DNA from 2 places in the Clostridium sp. TJA020 genome. Region 1 is predicted to be linked to the other one. Evidence: riboswitches for the same ligand, from Rfam matches in the RefSeq annotation. Region 1 holds a riboswitch; the other holds the start of a gene.

The links. A riboswitch is a leader RNA that binds a small molecule or an ion and turns the genes downstream of it on or off. The one in region 1 is predicted to bind cobalamin.
Region 2: it holds a riboswitch for cobalamin, as region 1 does, so the genes downstream of both, AC4FQ1_RS02620 (sirohydrochlorin cobaltochelatase) here and AC4FQ1_RS06870 (energy-coupling factor ABC transporter permease) in region 1, are expected to answer to the same signal.

The regions. Positions count from the first base shown of each region.
Region 1 is NZ_JBZEFC010000003.1:172,162-181,771, reverse strand. It holds gene AC4FQ1_RS06880 (ClC family H(+)/Cl(-) exchange transporter) at 1-1,097, shown strand, start outside; gene gloA2 (SMU1112c/YaeR family gloxylase I-like metalloprotein) at 1,114-1,503, shown strand; cobalamin riboswitch at 1,579-1,774, shown strand; gene AC4FQ1_RS06870 (energy-coupling factor ABC transporter permease) at 1,943-2,686, shown strand; gene AC4FQ1_RS06865 (energy-coupling factor ABC transporter substrate-binding protein) at 2,686-3,000, shown strand; gene cbiQ (cobalt ECF transporter T component CbiQ) at 2,994-3,761, shown strand; gene AC4FQ1_RS06855 (ATP-binding cassette domain-containing protein) at 3,788-4,639, shown strand; gene AC4FQ1_RS06850 (multicopper oxidase family protein) at 4,943-6,529, shown strand; gene AC4FQ1_RS06845 (MFS transporter) at 6,621-7,922, opposite strand; gene AC4FQ1_RS06840 (patatin-like phospholipase family protein) at 8,327-9,217, shown strand; gene AC4FQ1_RS06835 (hypothetical protein) at 9,259-9,610, opposite strand, start outside.
Region 2 is NZ_JBZEFC010000001.1:473,831-483,440, forward strand. It holds gene cbiD (cobalt-precorrin-5B (C(1))-methyltransferase CbiD) at 1-951, opposite strand, end outside; gene AC4FQ1_RS02610 (precorrin-8X methylmutase) at 957-1,583, opposite strand; gene AC4FQ1_RS02615 (cobyrinic acid a,c-diamide synthase CobB) at 1,614-2,918, opposite strand; gene AC4FQ1_RS02620 (sirohydrochlorin cobaltochelatase) at 2,930-3,763, opposite strand; cobalamin riboswitch at 3,908-4,094, opposite strand; gene AC4FQ1_RS02625 (aldose epimerase family protein) at 4,163-5,209, opposite strand; gene AC4FQ1_RS02630 (MFS transporter) at 5,675-7,078, opposite strand; gene uxaC (glucuronate isomerase) at 7,082-8,485, opposite strand; gene uxuA (mannonate dehydratase) at 8,508-9,557, opposite strand; gene eda (bifunctional 4-hydroxy-2-oxoglutarate aldolase/2-dehydro-3-deoxy-phosphogluconate aldolase) at 9,572-9,610, opposite strand, start outside.

The DNA.
Region 1 (9,610 bases):
CTTATATAGTTGGAATTATGGTTGAAAAAAACTCTATGATAAGTGGTAGTGGTATACCTCAAATAGAAGGTATGCTTAAAGATAAATTTGATATTAAAAATCCATTTGAAATTTTAATTCAAAAGTTTATTGGAGGTTCAATTGCAATAGGAGCAGGATTATCACTTGGAATTGAAGGACCGTCTATTCAGCTAGGAGCAGAGGCAGCACATGTTTATAGTAATGCAACAAAAAAAGGTATTAGTGATAAAAAGCTTTTAATTGCATCAGCAGCAGGAGCTGGACTTGCAGCAGCTTTTAATGCACCTCTTGCAGGAGTATTTTTTGTTCTTGAAGAAATGTATAAGAGTTTTTCAAAAATGCTTTTTTTATGTTCAATAGGAGCATGTGTAACAGCTGATTTAGTAACTTGGATATTTTTTGGTAGTAAACCTATATTAGAAGTTAATCTTGTAAAATCTTTACCGGCTAAGTATTATATATTTGTAATTATTCTTGGTATTATAGTAGGAATTTGTGGAGTAATATATAATAAAACATTACTTAAAACAATAAAGCTATATAAAGGAATGAAAGTTAAGTTAAGATATAGAATGATAATCCCATTTATGTTTGCATTGTTCTTTGGAATTACACTTCCACAAGTTTTAGGTGGAGGAGATTTACTTATAAATAATATTTTAATAAATGGTGTTGCAATAGAATTTGCTATTGTATTACTTATAAGTAAGTTTATTCTTTCAATAGTGAGCTTTGCATCAGATACTCCAGGGGGAATATTATTTCCTTTATTAAGCTTAGGAGCATTAGTTGGAGTAGCATTTAGTGGAAGCATAGCGACAATTATAGGAGATAATAATATTTATGTAACAAACTTTATATTACTTGGAATGGCTGGAATGTTTTCATCAATTGTAAGAGCTCCAATTACAGGACTTATATTAGTTTGTGAAATGAGTGGGCCAAAACTAGGATTAGGTGCTGTAACTTTAGTTTGTGGAATATCTTATTTAATTGCAGAAGTATTTAAGTGTAAGCCAATATATGATTCACTATTGGATAATAGATTAAAGGCAATGGGAATAGAAGAAGATTAAAATTAGGGGGAGTGTTATGAATTTTACAAAAATACATCATGTAGCAATAATATGTTCAGATTATGAAAGGTCTAAGGATTTTTATACTAATATATTGGGATTTGAAATAATAAGAGAAGTTTATAGAAGGGAAAGAGATTCTTATAAGCTTGATTTAAAGATTGGAGATAATCAAATAGAATTATTTTCTTTTAAAAATCCACCAGAAAGATTAAGTTATCCTGAAGCTTGTGGACTTAGACATTTAGCTTTTGAAGTTTTAAATATAGAAGAAACTGTACAAGAACTTAAAGAAAAAGGGATAAATGTAGAACCTATTAGAATTGATGAATTTACTGGACAAAAGTATACATTTTTTGAAGATCCAGACAAGCTTCCATTAGAATTATATGAAATAAAAAAGTAAAATTTTATAAGAATAAATTGTAAAAATTTTAAAAGTATTGTTTAATGTATATTAATAATGTATAATAAAATACAAATGCATAAAATAAAGTAAGGTTCTAAAATATATGTTTTAGATTAAAAGGGAAGTTGGGTTTAAATCCCACGCGGTCCCGCCGCTGTAATAGAGTAGTTTTTATAAAGTTTATACCACTTGGAGATAAATTTCCTGGGAAGGTTTTATAAAAATGTTGATCCTTAAGCCAGAAGACCTGCCTACTTTAACAACATATAACTCTACGCGGATATAGAGGAGGTGTTACTTATAGATTAATTTATTTTAGTAATTTATTACCTCTTAATGTAAATTTAAGAGGTTTTTTTATGTCTAAAATAGTTAATTTTATAACTAAGTAGTGGAGTTTTGTGAAAATATATTTTATTATGAGGAGTAGATATTTATGTCAAAAAGAATGCAACTTTTTATAGGAGTTTTATTAATGATGTTATGCATACCAATAAAAGCATCAGCTATGCATATCATGGAAGGATTTCTTGAACCAAAATGGTGTATAGCATGGGGAGCTTTTACAATTCCATTTGTTGTTTTTGGAATATTTTCTATAAAAAATACAATAAAAGAGAATCCACGTTTAAAATTATTACTTGCAATGGCTGGGGCTTTTGCTTTTGTGCTTTCAGCACTTAAACTTCCATCAGTTACAGGTAGTTGTTCACACCCAACAGGAGTAGGTCTTGGTGCTATACTTTTTGGACCAACAGCAATGGCGGTTTTAGGACTTATCGTATTATTATTTCAAGCTATACTTTTAGCACACGGTGGACTTACAACTCTTGGAGCTAATACATTTTCAATGGCAGTAGTTGGACCATTTGTATCATATGGAATTTATAAATTAGTTAAAAAATTAAATGGACCAAGATGGCTTGCAATATTTTTAGCAGCAGCTATTGGTGATTTAGCAACATACATAACAACATCAATACAATTAGGACTAGCTTTCCCATCAGATGTTGGTGGAATAATGGCTTCAGTAACTAAGTTTATGGGAATATTTGCAGTAACACAAATTCCTTTAGCAATAAGTGAAGGTATATTAACAGTTGTAATATTTAATGCAATTGCAGCATATGACAGAGAAGATTTAATAAGCCTTAACATATTATCAAAGGAGGGAATCTAATGAAAAATAATCCAAAAAGTAAATTAAAAACAAATATAATACTTATATTAATTGTTATAGCTTTAGCAGTAATACCATTTTTTATAGCTAAAGACGGAGAATTTGGTGGTTCAGATGATGCAGCAGAAGAAGCTATAACACAAATAGATAAAAGTTATGAGCCATGGTTTTCTCCAGTGTTTGAACCAGCAAGTGGAGAGGTTGAAAGCCTTTTATTCGCACTTCAAGCAGCAATTGGAGCTGGTGTTATAGGTTTTGGATTAGGATATTTTAAAGGTCGTAAGACAAAAGAGGGTGCAAATAATAAATGTTAAATATAGATAAATACGCATATTCATCAAAACTTAAAAATATAAATCCTGTCGGGAAATTTGTATTTTCAGTTGTTACTTTAATTATGTGTCTTTTATCTAATAACATACTTGATTCAATTATAGTAATTGGTGTTATGGGAATAGCTACAGTTTTTGTTGGCAAAACACCTTTAAAGGTATTTTTAAAATTATTGACTATTCCTCTTGCATTTTTAATTATTGGAATCTTAACTATAACAATAAATTACTCTGTTAATCCGGATAAATTTATAATATCAACTCATATCTTCGGAGGCTTTATTGGGGTATCAAAACTTGGGATTTATAAAGCAGTAGTTTTATTTTTTAAAGTATTAGCATCAGTATGTTGTTTATACTTTTTATCTCTTAGTACTCCAATGGTGGACATATTAGCAGTACTTTCAAAATTAAAAGTTCCAAAAATAATGATTGAAATGATGAGTCTTATTTATAGATTTATATTTATACTTTTAGAAACTGTAAATACAATGTTTATAGCTCAAAACTCTAGACTTGGATATAATAGTATAAAGTCATCATATAAGTCTCTTGGAGCGCTTATATCAAGTTTATTTATAAGGTCTTTTAAAAAGGCTAATGATATGTATACATCATTAGAATCAAGAGGTTATGATGGTGAGTTAAATGTTATTTTAGATGAGTATACAAATGATAAAACAATTTACATAATAACAATTTTATTAAATTTATTATTATTAACTATTAAAGTATTAATGTAAATACAGAGAAGAAGGGAAGAAACTAAATGAGTGAAAATATATTAAAAATAGAAGAACTTCACTACAAATATTCAGATGGAACTTGTGCATTAAACGGAATAAATATGGATATAAAAAGAGGTGAAGTAACTGCAATATTAGGTGGAAATGGAGCAGGAAAATCAACATTATTTCACCATTTAAACGGAATAAATAAACCTTCTTCAGGTAAAATATATTTTAACGGAAAAGAATTTGACTATTCAAGAAAGGGATTAAAAAAATTAAGACAAGATGTAGGAATAGTTTTTCAAGACCCAGATAGTCAATTATTTTCAGCAAGTGTATATCAAGATATATCATTTGGACCTATGAACATGAAGCTAAAAGAAGAAGAAATAAGAAAAAGAGTAGATTTTGCAATCAAGGAAACAAAGATTGAGCATTTAAAGGATAAGCCAACTCATGCATTAAGTTTCGGTCAAAAAAAGCGTGTTTCTATAGCAGGAATACTTGTAATGGAGCCTAAGGTTTTAATATTAGATGAGCCAACAGCTGGATTAGATCCAATGGGGGTTAGTGATATAATGAGCCTTTTGATGGAGATGAAAAAGAAATTAAATCTAACTATAATAATATCTACACATGATATAGACATAGTACCTCTTTATTGTGATAAAGTATTTGTTATGGATAAAGGAAAAGTAATTTTAGAAGGAACTCCAGATGAAGTATTTAGAGAGAAGGAGAAGATAAGAAAAATACATCTTAGACTTCCGCGTGTTGCACATCTTATGGAAATTTTAAAAGAAAAAGATGGATTTGAATTTATTAATATAGAAAGCACAATTGGAAAAGCTAGAAAAGCATTTAAGGCTTGGAGAGATAATTTAAAATAATAGTAAAAAACAGTAGCTAAATTAATTTAGCTACTGTTTTTTATAATATTAAATTTAAGTTAGTTGTTTAGGGAAGTATATATTAACTATTGAATAGCTTTTTTATCTAAATTTTGTTAATTTAGTATTCTCTATATAGAATAGTTATTAATATAAAGCACATTAAAATATAATTCTATTTAAAGTAAATATATTTATTATTAAAGTAATATATTTAGAACAAATAAGCATAGGATTCATATAATATTATACTAATATAATTTTAAACAAAAGATATTATGTATAAAAGGATGTGAATATACGATGGAAGATAACAAAGAAAAAAACTCTGTTCTAATGGTAAACCCAGCTGATCCTAATACTATTCCTAAATTTATTGATCCTCTTCCTATACCTTCTGTTGCTGAGCGTGTAAATTGTTATGATGATAAATCAGAAGAAGCTTATTATAATATTACAATGGAAGAATCTAAACACCGTTTTCATTTATATTTTCCATTAACTACAATATGGGGATATAATGGTGAATATCCAGGTCCAACTATTGAAGTTATGAAGGACTCTCATATTTTAGTAAGATGGACTAATATGCTTCCAGATAAACATCTATTACCAATAGATCATACTCTTCACAGTACTTCAGATACTCCAGATGTAAGAACTGTAGTTCATGTACATGGGGCTAATGTTGATTCAGAGAGTGATGGTTATCCAGAAGCTTGGTTTACTAGAGATTATTCAATGGTAGGAAAAAGTTTTAAAAGAGAAGTTTATGAATATACTAATCATCAACCAGGAACTACATTATGGTATCATGATCATACTATGGGTATAACAAGGTTAAATGTTTATGCTGGTCTTGCAGGTTTTTATATCATTAGGGATGTCTTAGAAGAAAGATTAAATCTTCCTAGTGGCAAATATGAAATTCCTCTTATGATTCAAGATAAATCATTTAATTCTGACGGATCATTGTTTTATCCAGATGGACCTGTAGTTAATCCAGGAGAACCTGAGTTTCCTGTTAAGCCTTCAATAGTTCCATTGTTCCTAGGAAATACTATAGTAGTAAATGGAAAGGTATGGCCTTATCTTAATGTAGAACCTCGTAAATATAGATTTAGAATTCTAAATGGATGTAATGGAAGGCCTCTTAATTTAAGCTTATCAAATAATGATGTTTTTCATCAAATTGGTACTGATGGAGGATTTATGGAGCATACTATGGATGTATCAAGTATATCTATGCAATCAGCAGAGAGAGTAGATGTTATAATAGATTTTTCAAAGTATAAAGGTCAAGAAATTATCCTATTAAATACAGCTTTTGGTGCTGATAATAATACTAATGTAATAATGAAATTTAATGTTAATTTATGTTTAAGAAAACCAGATACTAGTAGCATACCAGTTGAATTAAATCATTCAGCACCTATAAATAAAGAATTGGTAAAAATTAATAGATTTTTACCTTTAAATCAAATACTAGATAAATATAATAGACAAGTATTCCTATTAGATAATAAAATGTGGTCAGATCCTACTACAGAAAAACCAGAAATAGATAGTATAGAAATATGGAATCTAATCAATACCTTTCCATTTCCACATCCAATTCATCTTCATTTAGTACAATTTAAAATAATAGAAAGAATTCCTTTTGATGTTGAGCATTATGAAAGTACTGGTGAATTAGTATTTACTGGACCTCCTGAAGAACCTCTTGATTTTGAAAAAGGTTTTAAAGATACAGTAAGAGTTGATGGAGGAAAGGTTACAAGAATTATTATGCATTTTAAGGATCATGTAGGTGATTTTGTATGGCATTGTCATATACTAGAGCATGAAGATTATGACATGATGAGACCAATGAGAGTATTAAAAGATTAATAAATTCAAAATAAAAAAAGCTAGCATATAAAACGCTAGCTTTTTTTATTTTAAATTTATTAAGTTAGTTGTTTAGGGGAGTATATATTAACTATGCAGTAGCTTTTTTGTTTGAAAAAGCTTTAAACATAGCAATTATTAATATTGAAATTATAAATAATCCAATGAATACAACGTATCCTCTTGAGAATCCACTTAAGTCAATACCTGTTTTATCTATAAATGTTGCCATAACAGGAGGTAATAAGAATCCACCAAAGGCTCCAATTCCACCTATCCATCCTGATGCACCACCCATAGCTTCTGGTACAGCATTTGGAACTATTTTAAATACAGCAGCGTTAGTTACTCCCATACCTATTCCAAGAAGTATAACACCAATTATTGCAAGTGTTAAAGTTCCTGCAAATGTCATAACTATTGAACCTAAAAGGCCAATTATTAAAGCTATAACAGCAACAATTTCTCCACCTTTTTTATCAGCTATTTTACCACCATATATTCTAACTAATGAAGTTAATATTGAATAAAAGGCAGTTAAAAAGCCAGCTATCTTAACATTTAATGAAAAATAAGTCATCCAGTAATTTGGAAGCCAGCTAGTTAAAGCTAAAAATCCACCAAATGTAGTAAAGTATATAAGAACTAAAGCCCATGTTTTCCATGATTTAGCTGATATAATTAAGCTTTCACTTACCTTAGCTTTAGGGAATAATTCTTGACCATGTTCCTTTGAAGCAATTTCTCTTGCTTCTTCTTTAGTAGCACCTTGGTCTAATAATTGGAAGTACCAAGCATTTTGACCTATCTTTATATAAATTAAAGTACCAACTATTAAGAAAATTAGCCATGCTAAATATGAACCTGATAATCCTAAAAGAGGCATAGCTACATTTGGTAATAAAAGGGCAAATATTCCAGGTGCTAAATTACCAACACCACCATAAAGCCCTAAAGCTACGCCTTGCTTATTTTGTGGGAACCAATAAGAGGCTTGGCTTATACCAACTGAGAATGTTGCAATACCACAACCTGAAAGAGTACCAAGTGCAAATAGTAACCAATAATAATTGCTTAAATTTTCTTGGAAAAATGCCATTACTATGTAAAGTCCTGTCATACCAATAATTGATAAAACAAGTAAAACTATAAATGGTTTTCTACCACCAGTTGTATCAACCCATGCTGCAAATGGAATTCTAAGCAATGAACCTGAAAGAGATGGTGCAGATACAAGTAGTGCTAGTAAAACTGGATTTAAATCAATAAATACCTTTTTAAATATAGCAGCTGTTGGTCCATATAGAGAAACGGCAGCAAACCCTATAAAGAATCCAAGTGTAGCAGCAGCTAAACCAAGGTTTGAATTTCCTTTAACTGAATAATTTTTCATATATAAGTCCTCCGTATTTAATTAAACTCGTTAATTCTTTAACGAGTTTATCATAAGTTTAACGGTAAAACTGTGATAATTATCACGATTTTACTAAAAATTTATAAAGTTATTAGGTGATAATTTATAAATATAAATAAATTACATTTAAGGAAAATAAAATAATGATAAATAATTTATATTTGAATATAATAAATTGTTAAAAATTAGATAATTATTAAGTATAAGTAATTTAAGACTTTTAAAAATATTTGAATAAAGTATTATTTAAATTGTCAATTATATAAATGGTACAATTTTTACAATTATATTATATATTATTGAATATAGTTCATATGTATAGAAGATTTTTATAAAAGTATGTATAATCTATATAAGTTATATAATGAAAAAAGGGGATTGTTATGAAGATAGGATTAGTTCTTTCAGGTGGAGGCGGTAAAGGTGCCTATGAGCTTGGTGTATGGAAGGCCTTAAAGGAGTTAGGACTAGATAAGTATATAGATGTGTTTTCTGGTGCATCAATAGGTGCTTTTAATGCTGTTTTATTTGCTCAAGATGATGAAAATGCTGCAGATGCATTATGGGAAGAAGTTACTATGGAAAAACTTGTTCCTATAAGCAAATTTGATTTATTAAAAAGAGGTATTGAACTTACAATAGGAGGTAAGCATTTAAATTTAGCAAAAAAATATATGCTTCAAAAAATAGAAGAAGGTGGAGTGCCAAAAGATGGAGCACGTGAGATTATAGACGAATATTTAGATGTGGATAAGATGAAAAAAAGAAATAAAATATGTTATGCTGCATGTACTGAACTTCCAGATTTTACTCCTAAGTATTTTAAGTTAAATGATTATGATGATGAAACTGCAAAAAAAATGATTATAGCATCGGCCTCTCTGCCTATGATATATGATTGCACTGAGGTTTTAGGTGGAAAGTTTATTGATGGAGGAGTTACAGATAATACTCCAATACAACCTGTTTATGAAGAAAATTGTGATATTATAATAGTAGTTTTATTATCAAAAGAAGCAAAAATTGATAAATCTATTTATCCAAATGCAAGGATATTAGAATTAGCCCCAAAAAACTTAAATGAAAGTACATTAAAAGGAACATTAAATTTAGATTTAGAAGCAAAGAGAATAAGAATAAGAGAAGGATATAAGGATACTATCAATCTTTTAGAGCCGATAATTTTTATGGCTAACTTAAAGAAAGAAAATGAGGAAAGTGAGAAGTATCCAAAACTTTATAAATTATATAACTGGATAAAGAAAGTTATATAATTTATAAAAAAGGTTTGTATAATTTTAAAATACAAACCTTTTTATATTCCTTCAGCATCTCCACCTCCTAATATGGCATCTATTTGTTCATCTAAGTTAGTTGCATCTTTTAATATATCATCACGCAATTTGATTCTAATTTCAGATGATAATATAGTTGGGATGTAACTAATAGCAATTTTCCTAAAGAAATCTGAATTTAATGCAGTATCTGGATATAACTTTTCATCAAGCTTTCTTTCTTCATATCTTAAAAAGGCTGCTTTAGCAAACAATAATAAGCTTACTATAAGTAAATTTTGCCCCATATCAATAAGAGAATCTAAATCAACTACACCTTCAAATTCAGAATTATTTAATTGCTCAACAATTACAGAACGGCCTAATAAATTT
Region 2 (9,610 bases), on a different contig from region 1:
GTATCCATCACCTAAAAATTTAACTGCACCTTCTGATGTTTTTTGTTCTAAAACTTCTTTAACAAAACCTATATCATAACCTAATAGTGCAAGCTCTAATCCTATTACTTCTAACCTTACATCGCTAACTCTACTATGAGTATTAAAACATCCATAAGCAATTTTACTAACTTTTCCTATATGACCAACTAAAATTACTTCTTTTATATTGAGATTTCTACAGCAATCAAGTGCGTATCCTACGAAATTAGATATTATAACTATTTCACTTTCTTCATATCCAAGTTGTTTACAAAGTCTTTCACCCATATTTCCAAATGTTAATATAAGTCTTTCATTATTTACAGCCTTTTGATTTATTTCCAGATTTATAGATGCTTTTAAAGCATCTTCAGACATTGGATATACTATTCCTGTTGTTCCAAGTATAGATATTCCTCCAACTATACCAAGTCTAGGATTAAAAGTTTTTTTACTAACTTCTTCTCCTTTTGGTATAAAAATTGTTATTTCCACCCCTTTATCTTTAGGCTTAACTTTCATAACTTCTTTTTTTATACAGTCTCTTGGTACTTTATTTATTGCAGGTTCTCCTTTTGGTATAAAAAGGCCATCTAAAGTAACCTTTCCTACCCCTTCTCCACCTTTTAATTTATATCCATTATCAATAATTTTAGCTCTTGCCCAAATATCTAAACCACTTGTTACATCTATGTCATCTCCACCATCTTTAATAATAGAGCATTCCACATAATCACTACCAAATTTTATATCATTTATTTCTAAATTTAATTTTATTCCTTTTGGAGTATCTATCTCTATATTTGTAATTTCTTCTTTATTAAAAAGCATATAAGTAGCTGCCTTTGCAGCTGCTGATGCACAAGAACCCGTTGTATATCCACATCTTAGTTTTTTTCCATCTGGACCTTCAACATACAAATCAAGCATATTAATTACTCTCTTTCATAAAGCATATACATAATAGCATTAACTATTGCTGTTGCAACTGTACTTCCACCTTTTCTTCCGTTTACTCTTATAAAAGGTATATTTAAATCCTCAAGCCCAACTTTACTTTCAGCAGCACCAACAAAACCTACTGGAACTGCAATTATAAGTTTAGGATTAGCTTTTCCTTCTTCTATAAGTTCTCTTAATTTAAAAAGTGCTGTAGGTGCATTACCAAATACAAATATATCAACATTTTCTATTGATGCTCTCTCAACTCCAGCCATAGATCTAGTTATTCCTTTTTCTTTTGCTTCTTTGTGAACTTCCTCTAAGTTAACATAACATTTAGCTTCAGAATTTAAACTATTTAATGCTCTTTTATTTATTCCAGATACAATCATATTAGTATCTGTGTAAAGTTTTGCTCCTTTTTTAAAAGCTTCTTTACCAGCTTCTATTGCACCTTCACTTATATCTAATAAATTTTTGTACTCAAAATCAGCCGTTGTATGAATAACTCTTTTAACTATAAGAAGTTCCTCATCAGAAAAGTTATGGTCTCCAAGTTCTTCTCCAATTATTTCAAAACTTCTTTTTTCGATTCCCATAGGATTTTTTATATAACTCATTAAATTTACCTTCTTTCCAAAACAATATCTTTAGTAATTTTTATATCCTATAATTTCTTTTAAAAATTCTATATTTCCTAAAAAATTAACATGAGGATATCCTGCTATAGTATTATTTTTTTCATACCCACATGTCCACTCAACTTTTTTACCTAAAAAATTCTCTTTAGTAATTTTATAAACTTTTTCTTCATTTAAGTTAACTTTAGATTTATGGAACTCATGACAATTTATAGTTAAATTTTTATTATCCTTTAGTATAAGATTTGCATATCCAAATCTTTGTAATTTCCCAGTCATTTCACTATTACCATCAAAAAAACCTACCATATCATACCCATCAATATTTTTTGTTAAATACATAAGTCCACCACATTCAGCAAAACACCTCAATCCACTTTCTAAAGATTTTTTAATACTATCTCTCATAGACTTATTTTTAGAAAGTTTTTCTTTAAATACTTCAGGATATCCTCCACCTAAATACAAGAAATCTAAATTTTTTGGTATTTCTTTATCATGTAATGGACTAAAATATATTAAGTTACCTATTTTTTTTAATATTTCTATATTTTCTTCATAATAAAAGCTAAATGCTTCATCTAAAGCAATACCTATATTTATGTTTTTATATTCTATATTTAAATTTTTATTTTCACTTTCAATACTCTTAAATTCATTTAATAATGCATCTATATCAATATTTTTTTCTATAATACTACTACAATAATCTATTTTTTCTTTTAAGTTACTTACTTCAATACTTTGAACTAAGCCAAGATGTCTACTTTCTAAGGATAAATTCTCATCCTTTTCTATGTATCCAAACACCTTAATATTACAATTTTTCTCTATAGCAGCTTTTAAAAGCATATAATAACTTTTACTTATTGAATTTAATATAACTCCTACTACATTAGCCCCTTTAAAATTAATTATTCCATTAATCTCTGCACAAAGAGTTACACTTTGTGCTCCTGGGGTAATAACCAAAAGTATTGGCATATCTTCAAGAACCTTTGATACATGATAAGTTGAAGCAAATATGTCTATTCCTTTTCCATCATAAAGACCCATAACACCTTCTATTATTCCTAAATCTCCAGAGCCTTTTGAGTAAGTATATTTAACACCATCTTCTCCAATCAAAAATAAATCTAAATTTCTAGATGGTTTTCCTGTAATAAATTTATGAAAAGCTCCATCAATATAATCAGGACCAACTTTATATCCTTGTACATCAAATCCCTTTTTCATTAGCAAATTCATAAGTCCTAATGTAAAAGTTGTTTTGCCACCACCACTTTTATTTGAAGAAATAATTAAAGATTTCATACTTTAATCTCCTATCCTTTAAGTTTCTTAGTTTCTCCGATACCTTTAAACTTATCTTCTATTGCATCATTAATATGTTCTATGTATATGTCTCTAAAGCTTTTTTCTTCTCCCAAACCTTTCATATGTATATCTACTTCTATACCTTTACTTTCTAATATAGTTTTCCATGAATCTTCTTCATCTGATGCCATATCATTTTTAACATGATCTCCTGCAACTACCATAAGAGGTGCAAGCTTTACTTTTCTTATATTGTTTCTTTCTAATCTACTTATAACTGTATCTATTGTTGGGTAACCTTCTACTGTACCAACAAAAGTTCTTTCATATCCTTCATCATAAAGCATTGATTGAAGTGCCCCATATACAGCATTTGAATAATGCATACTTCCATGACCAAATAAAACTACTGCTTCATCTTCTTTTGAATCTAATACATGCTTTATACTATCTATAAATATAGAATAGTCATTTGGTGCTTCTTCTTCTCCTTGATAAAAGAATATTGGTCTTCCAAATTTTAAAACTCTAAAATCATCTTTAAATTTTAATACATTTCCTTTTACATAATCATATTCTTCTCCAGGTATAATATGAAGTGGTTGTACTATTACTTCCTCATAACCTAATTCTTTTAATTTCTCAAGTATAAACTCTGGTTTATCAACTTGTATATTATGTACTCTTTTTAATTTATTAATTATCATATGAGAAGTAAAAGCTCTAAATATATCGTATTCATTAAAATTTTCTTTTATTTCTTTTTCTATTTTTTCAATTGAGTTTTCTAATGCATCTAAATAACTTGTACCAAAACTAACTACTAAAATTGCCTTTTTCATTTTTCACCTCTAAACTTATTTTTAAAAACAAAAGCACCTTTACCTCAAAGGATAAAAGTGCTAATAAATTGCAACATATAAGTAAAAAATTAAATATCATCTTAAATATTACTAAATATAACCTATATTCCTTCCCTCCGAAGAATAGATACTTATTTATAGGCAGGTTTCCTGACTTAAGGGTCATTCTTGTTTAATCCTTCCCGAAAAAATTCAGTGGTTATATTAAACTTGTCTCCTATTCACAGTAGCGGGGGCTGTAATGGTCTCACACCATTTTCCCTTTTAAAATATAACTTTATTTATATTCACCTATAAAATATTTATTTACTTTTCTCGTTCATTAATTATATATTAATTTTTAATAATATTCAACTTTCTTTACTACTTAATTTTAAATTATTCTTTTATATAAAATTTATATATAGTTTGCTTTTTATATTCATTATCTTTAAGAAGTATAGAGTCTTCTATAAAGGAATTATTTCTTCCAATTGGAGGACTTTGCGTTTCTATAGCTATCCCACTTCTAATATTTGCACACTTTCCATTTTCAATAACTCTATCATCTGGAAAGTTTAAAGAATATAAAACTACTGCCTTTTGATTTGTATAAACATCCATGCATCTTCCTGAAGTCTCATCCCAAAGCCTTACTTTAACATTATCTCCTTCGTGAAGTAGCCAAGGATGATCATATCCTGAACCAATTTTTAATTGATAGTTATTTTTTTCTATATCTCTCCCTATAGTTTTTGGTATTATAAAATCAAATGGAGAATAAGTTAAATCTATTAAATTTCCAGTTGGAACTTGTGTATTATCCAATTCTATTAAATAATCACTATCTACATATAAACAATGATTTAGTACAGTTTCTTTTTCATATCCAGATAAATTAAAATAACTATGATTAGTTAAGTTTAAAAGAGTATCTTCATCTGAAATCCCTCTATAATCAATCTTTAATGAACAATCTTCTGTTACTGTATATCTTACAATAACATCTAAATTACCAGGATATCCTTCTTCTTTGTTTTTACTTTTAAAAGAAAATTCTATATAACTTTCTTTTGGGCCAATATTTGTTTTTACATCCATTACTTTTTTATCAAAGCCCTTGTCCCCTCCATGACCTTGATGAATTCCATAATTTTTATTAAACTCTAAAACCTTATTATTAAATAGTACTTTTCCTTCACAAACTCTTCCAGAAGTTCTTCCAATTAGAGCACCAAAATAAGATGGATTATCTTTATAGTCATTAATATCTTTGTATTTCAGAACTACATTTTCTAATTTGCCATTTTTATCTTTCACCATAATATCTGTTATTATAGCTCCATAATTAAGAGCTGTTACAGAAAAACCTTTAGAATTCGTTATAGTATAACTTTTAATTTCATTTGAATCAAACTTTGCAATTACCTTTTTATCTAATTTCACCTTTTCACCCTCACAAAATAAAATTTATATTACATCCCATACATATTTATTAATTTTTCGTAATGAATAGTCCTCTTTTAAATTTAATTCTAAAAATTTATATAATTATCAAAAGCTAACATACCCTCCTTAAATAATTTTAATTTAAATATATTTTTAAATTATAGAAAATGTTTTCATAACTGTGATTTAATTTTAGTAAAATATTATCTTAGTGTCAATTACATATAAATGTTTTTTCACAAAACTTTTTTATTTAAATTAATTAAAATTTATTTATTATTTAAAGCAATTTTTGCCAAAAAGTAAATATATATATCAAAAGGACTTTTTCTTCTATGAAAAAGTCCTTTTAGTTAAAATCTAATCTCTACTTAACTAAATAGTATTACTAATCTATACTTAACTAAATAGTATTACTTTTAAAATTAAATATTTTTATTTAAATCTATATATAAATTATTTTTATTCTGCACATGCTTCCATTCTCTTTTTACTTAACTCTTTATTTACTTCTGAAATTTTATTTTTAGAAAGATTATATACGAACGCTAATATTAATGCTGCAATTGCTAGTCCAATAAAATTTGCCCCACAAATTATATTTTTTATTCCAACACCTACTGATTCAGCTTGAACAGCAACACCTGATTCATATCCTAAAAATCCTAAAGCAAATCCTCCAACACCACCAGATATTGCTTGAGCTAATTTTCTACATAATGAGTAAGAAGAATATACTATTCCCTCATTTCTTTCTCCACTTAAATATTCTTGATAGTCAATAACATCTGCAACTAATGCCCATGTTACTGCACTTACAAGTCCTGAACCTAATCCAGCTATCATAGTTAATCCAATATATAAATAAGGATTAGTTATTGGCATAATGAATAATATTAAATAGATTGCCATTGATAAAATTAGTCCACCAATTGTTGCTTCTTTTTTACCAAATACTCTTACTATTTTACCAACAAAAGGTATTATAAGGAACATAGGGATTATAGTTGCTATACCTGCTAAAGAAATAAGCCCTGCATTATGAAAATATTCTTTAAATAAGTATGCATTTAAGGAAGATCCAGTAAGCATAGCTGCAACTATAGCAAAGGATGATAAAGTTACTCCAACAAAAGCTCTATTTTTTAATAATATTTTTATTGTACTACCTACATTTACCTTTTTACTATCATCTGCTTTATAAACTATTCTTTCTGTTGTTAATCTAAACGTTATCATATAGCTTATAGAAGATATTATTGCAAATATTACTGCACATTTAAAGAATCCTCCTGCTGTTACTACACCATCAGTAAATACTATTTTAGGAACTACTAACATTACTAATAAATTTGCTCCAATTGAACCAATATTTCTAAATGTTGAAAGTGCTGTTCTTTCATTTGGATCTGATGTCATAGCTGAAGCTAAAGATCCATATGGTATATTAACAGCTGTGTATAACATACCGAAAGCAATATATGTTACATAAGCATATAAAACTTTCATATTATCTGGAAGACCTGGAATAGCTGTAAATGCTAGAACTCCAACTAAACTCATAGGTATTCCAAACTTAACTACATAAGGTTTAAATTTTCCATGTTCTGTATGTTTGTTTTTATCAACAATAATTCCCATTATAGGATCGTTTATAGCATCCCATATTCTAGCAACTATAAACAAAGTACCTACGGCCGTTGCACTTATTCCTAATACATCTGTATAAAATAGCATTAAGTAACTACTAACAAACATAAAGAATGCTCCACACCCAAAATCTCCAAAAGCATATCCAATTTTATCCCCATTATTAAATTCTTTTGTTTTGTTTCCTTTTGCACTAATAATATCTAAAACGCTCATATGTTAACCCCTTCCAAAATACTTAACAGAATTTTTATAACAAATATTTTCTACTATTTCACCTAATATTTCTTCATCATAAGGATATTGTCCACTTTCAACTAATGCTCCAATGTAATTGCATAATATCCTTCTAAAATATTCATGTCTTGTATAAGACAAAAAGCTTCTTGAGTCTGTAACCATACCAACAAATTGACTAATAAGCCCAAGTTGTGATAATGCAGTCATTTGTCTTTCCATTCCATCCTTTTGGTCATTAAACCACCAACCTGATCCAAATTGTATTTTTCCACAAATATTTTGACCTTGAAAATTTCCAATCATAGTTCCTATAACTTCATTGTCCTTAGGATTTAAACAATACAAAATTGTCTTTGGTAGATTATCTTCTTTATCTAATTCATCCAATATTCTTGAAAGTGAATATGCTATTTCTCCGTCATCAATACTATCAAATCCAGCATCTGCTCCCACTTTATTGAACATTTTAGTATTATTGTTTCTTAAAGCTCCTATATGTAATTGCATTATCATATTTCTCTTTGAGTACATTTTTCCCAAAGAAATTAATAGTGCTATAGAATATATTGATGCTTCTTTTTCAGAAATTTCTTTACCATCTAATGCTTTTATAAATATCTCATTAACCTCTTCATATGAAAACTTCAAAAAGTTTATTCTCTCCAAACTATGATCTGTAATCATACAACCATTTTCATAAAAATAATCTAATCTAAATTCAAGTGCTTTTTCTAAATCATTAAAACATTTTATTTCTAAATTACTTACTTCTGATAATAATTTTATATATTCTATAAATCCTTCATTTTTAATCTTCATAGCCTTTTCAGGTCTAAATGTTGGTGCAACAATACATTTAAAACTACTATCTTCTTTAATTTGCTTGTGAAACCTTAAATCATCTATAGGATCATCTGTAGTACCTATATACTCTACATTTGCCATTTCGATAAGCTTTCTTGCTGTTAATTTATTATCTTTTATTGACTTATTACATTTATCCCATATAACCTTTGCTGTTTTTTCACTTAAAATTTCTTCCACACCAAAGAATCTTTTAAGTTCTAAATGAGACCAATGATAAATTGGATTTCCAATTAAATATGGCATCATTTTAGCAAATTCATAAAATTTTTCATAATCACTAGCATCACCAGTTATATACTTTTCATCTATACCATAGCTTCTCATAGCCCTCCACTTATAGTGGTCATGGTATAGCCACATTTCAGTAATATTTTTAAACTCATGATCTGTGGCTATTTCCATTGGGACTAGGTGACAGTGATAATCAAACACTGGCACCTTTGAAGCATAATTATGATATAAAACTTTTGACACTTCATTTTCTAGTAAAAAGTCTTTATTCATAAATTTCTTCATATTAAAAAACTCCCCTTAAATTTTATTTTTCCCCTTTATTAATTGCTTCTATTAACCCATTAATATAAACTGCTCCTAAAGCTCTGTCATATAGTCCGTATCCTGGTCTTCCAGTTTCTCCCCAAATCATTCTTCCATGATCTGGTCTATATGGTCCATCAAAATCATAATCACAATATGCTTTCACAATTTTATAAAAATCTAAAGAACCTGATTCTGATAAATGAGAAACTTCATTAAAGCTGCTATCTCCAGTTATCTTAACATTTCTAAGATGGGCAAAATGTATTCTATTTCTTTCTTTACCAAAATAATTTATCATTTCAACAATATCATTTACCTTTGTACAGCCTAATGATCCTGTACATAAAGTTACTCCATGATATGGACTATCATATAAATCTATAAATCTCTTTAAATTTTCAAAATTTGTTATTATTCTTGGAAGACCAAATATTCCCCATGGTGGATCATCTGGATGTATAGCCATTTTCATTTTAACTTCATCAGCTACTTTCATTATTCTTTGGATAAAATAATTTAAATTTTCCCATAAAGCTTCTTCATCTATATTTTTATATTGATCTAATAATCCTTTAAGTCCACCTTCACCATAAGATGTATCCCAACCAGGTAATTCTAATTCACCTAAAGCAGGATCCATTTTCTTTACTTGTTCTTCATCATATATTAAACATGTTGAACCATCTTCTAATTCATAATTTAAATCAGATCTTGTCCAATCAAAAACTGGCATGAAATTATAGCATATTGTATCTATACCTGCCTCTGCTAAATTTCTAATAGTTTGTATATAATTATCTATATACTTATCTCTTGTAGGTAATCCAAGTTTTATATCTTCATGAACAGGTACACTCTCAATTACTGAAAGCTCTAATCCATGACTTTCAACTTCATTTTTCAATTCTAAAATTCTCTCTAATGGCCACACTTCACCGACTGGAATATCATAAATCGCTGTTACTATACCTTTCATTCCTGGTATTTGTTTTATGTATTCAATTTTTACAGGATCATCTTTGCCATACCACCTAAATGTCATTTTCACGATTTTATCACCTCTTACCCTTTAATTTTTTTAAATTTTGAAATAAACTCTTT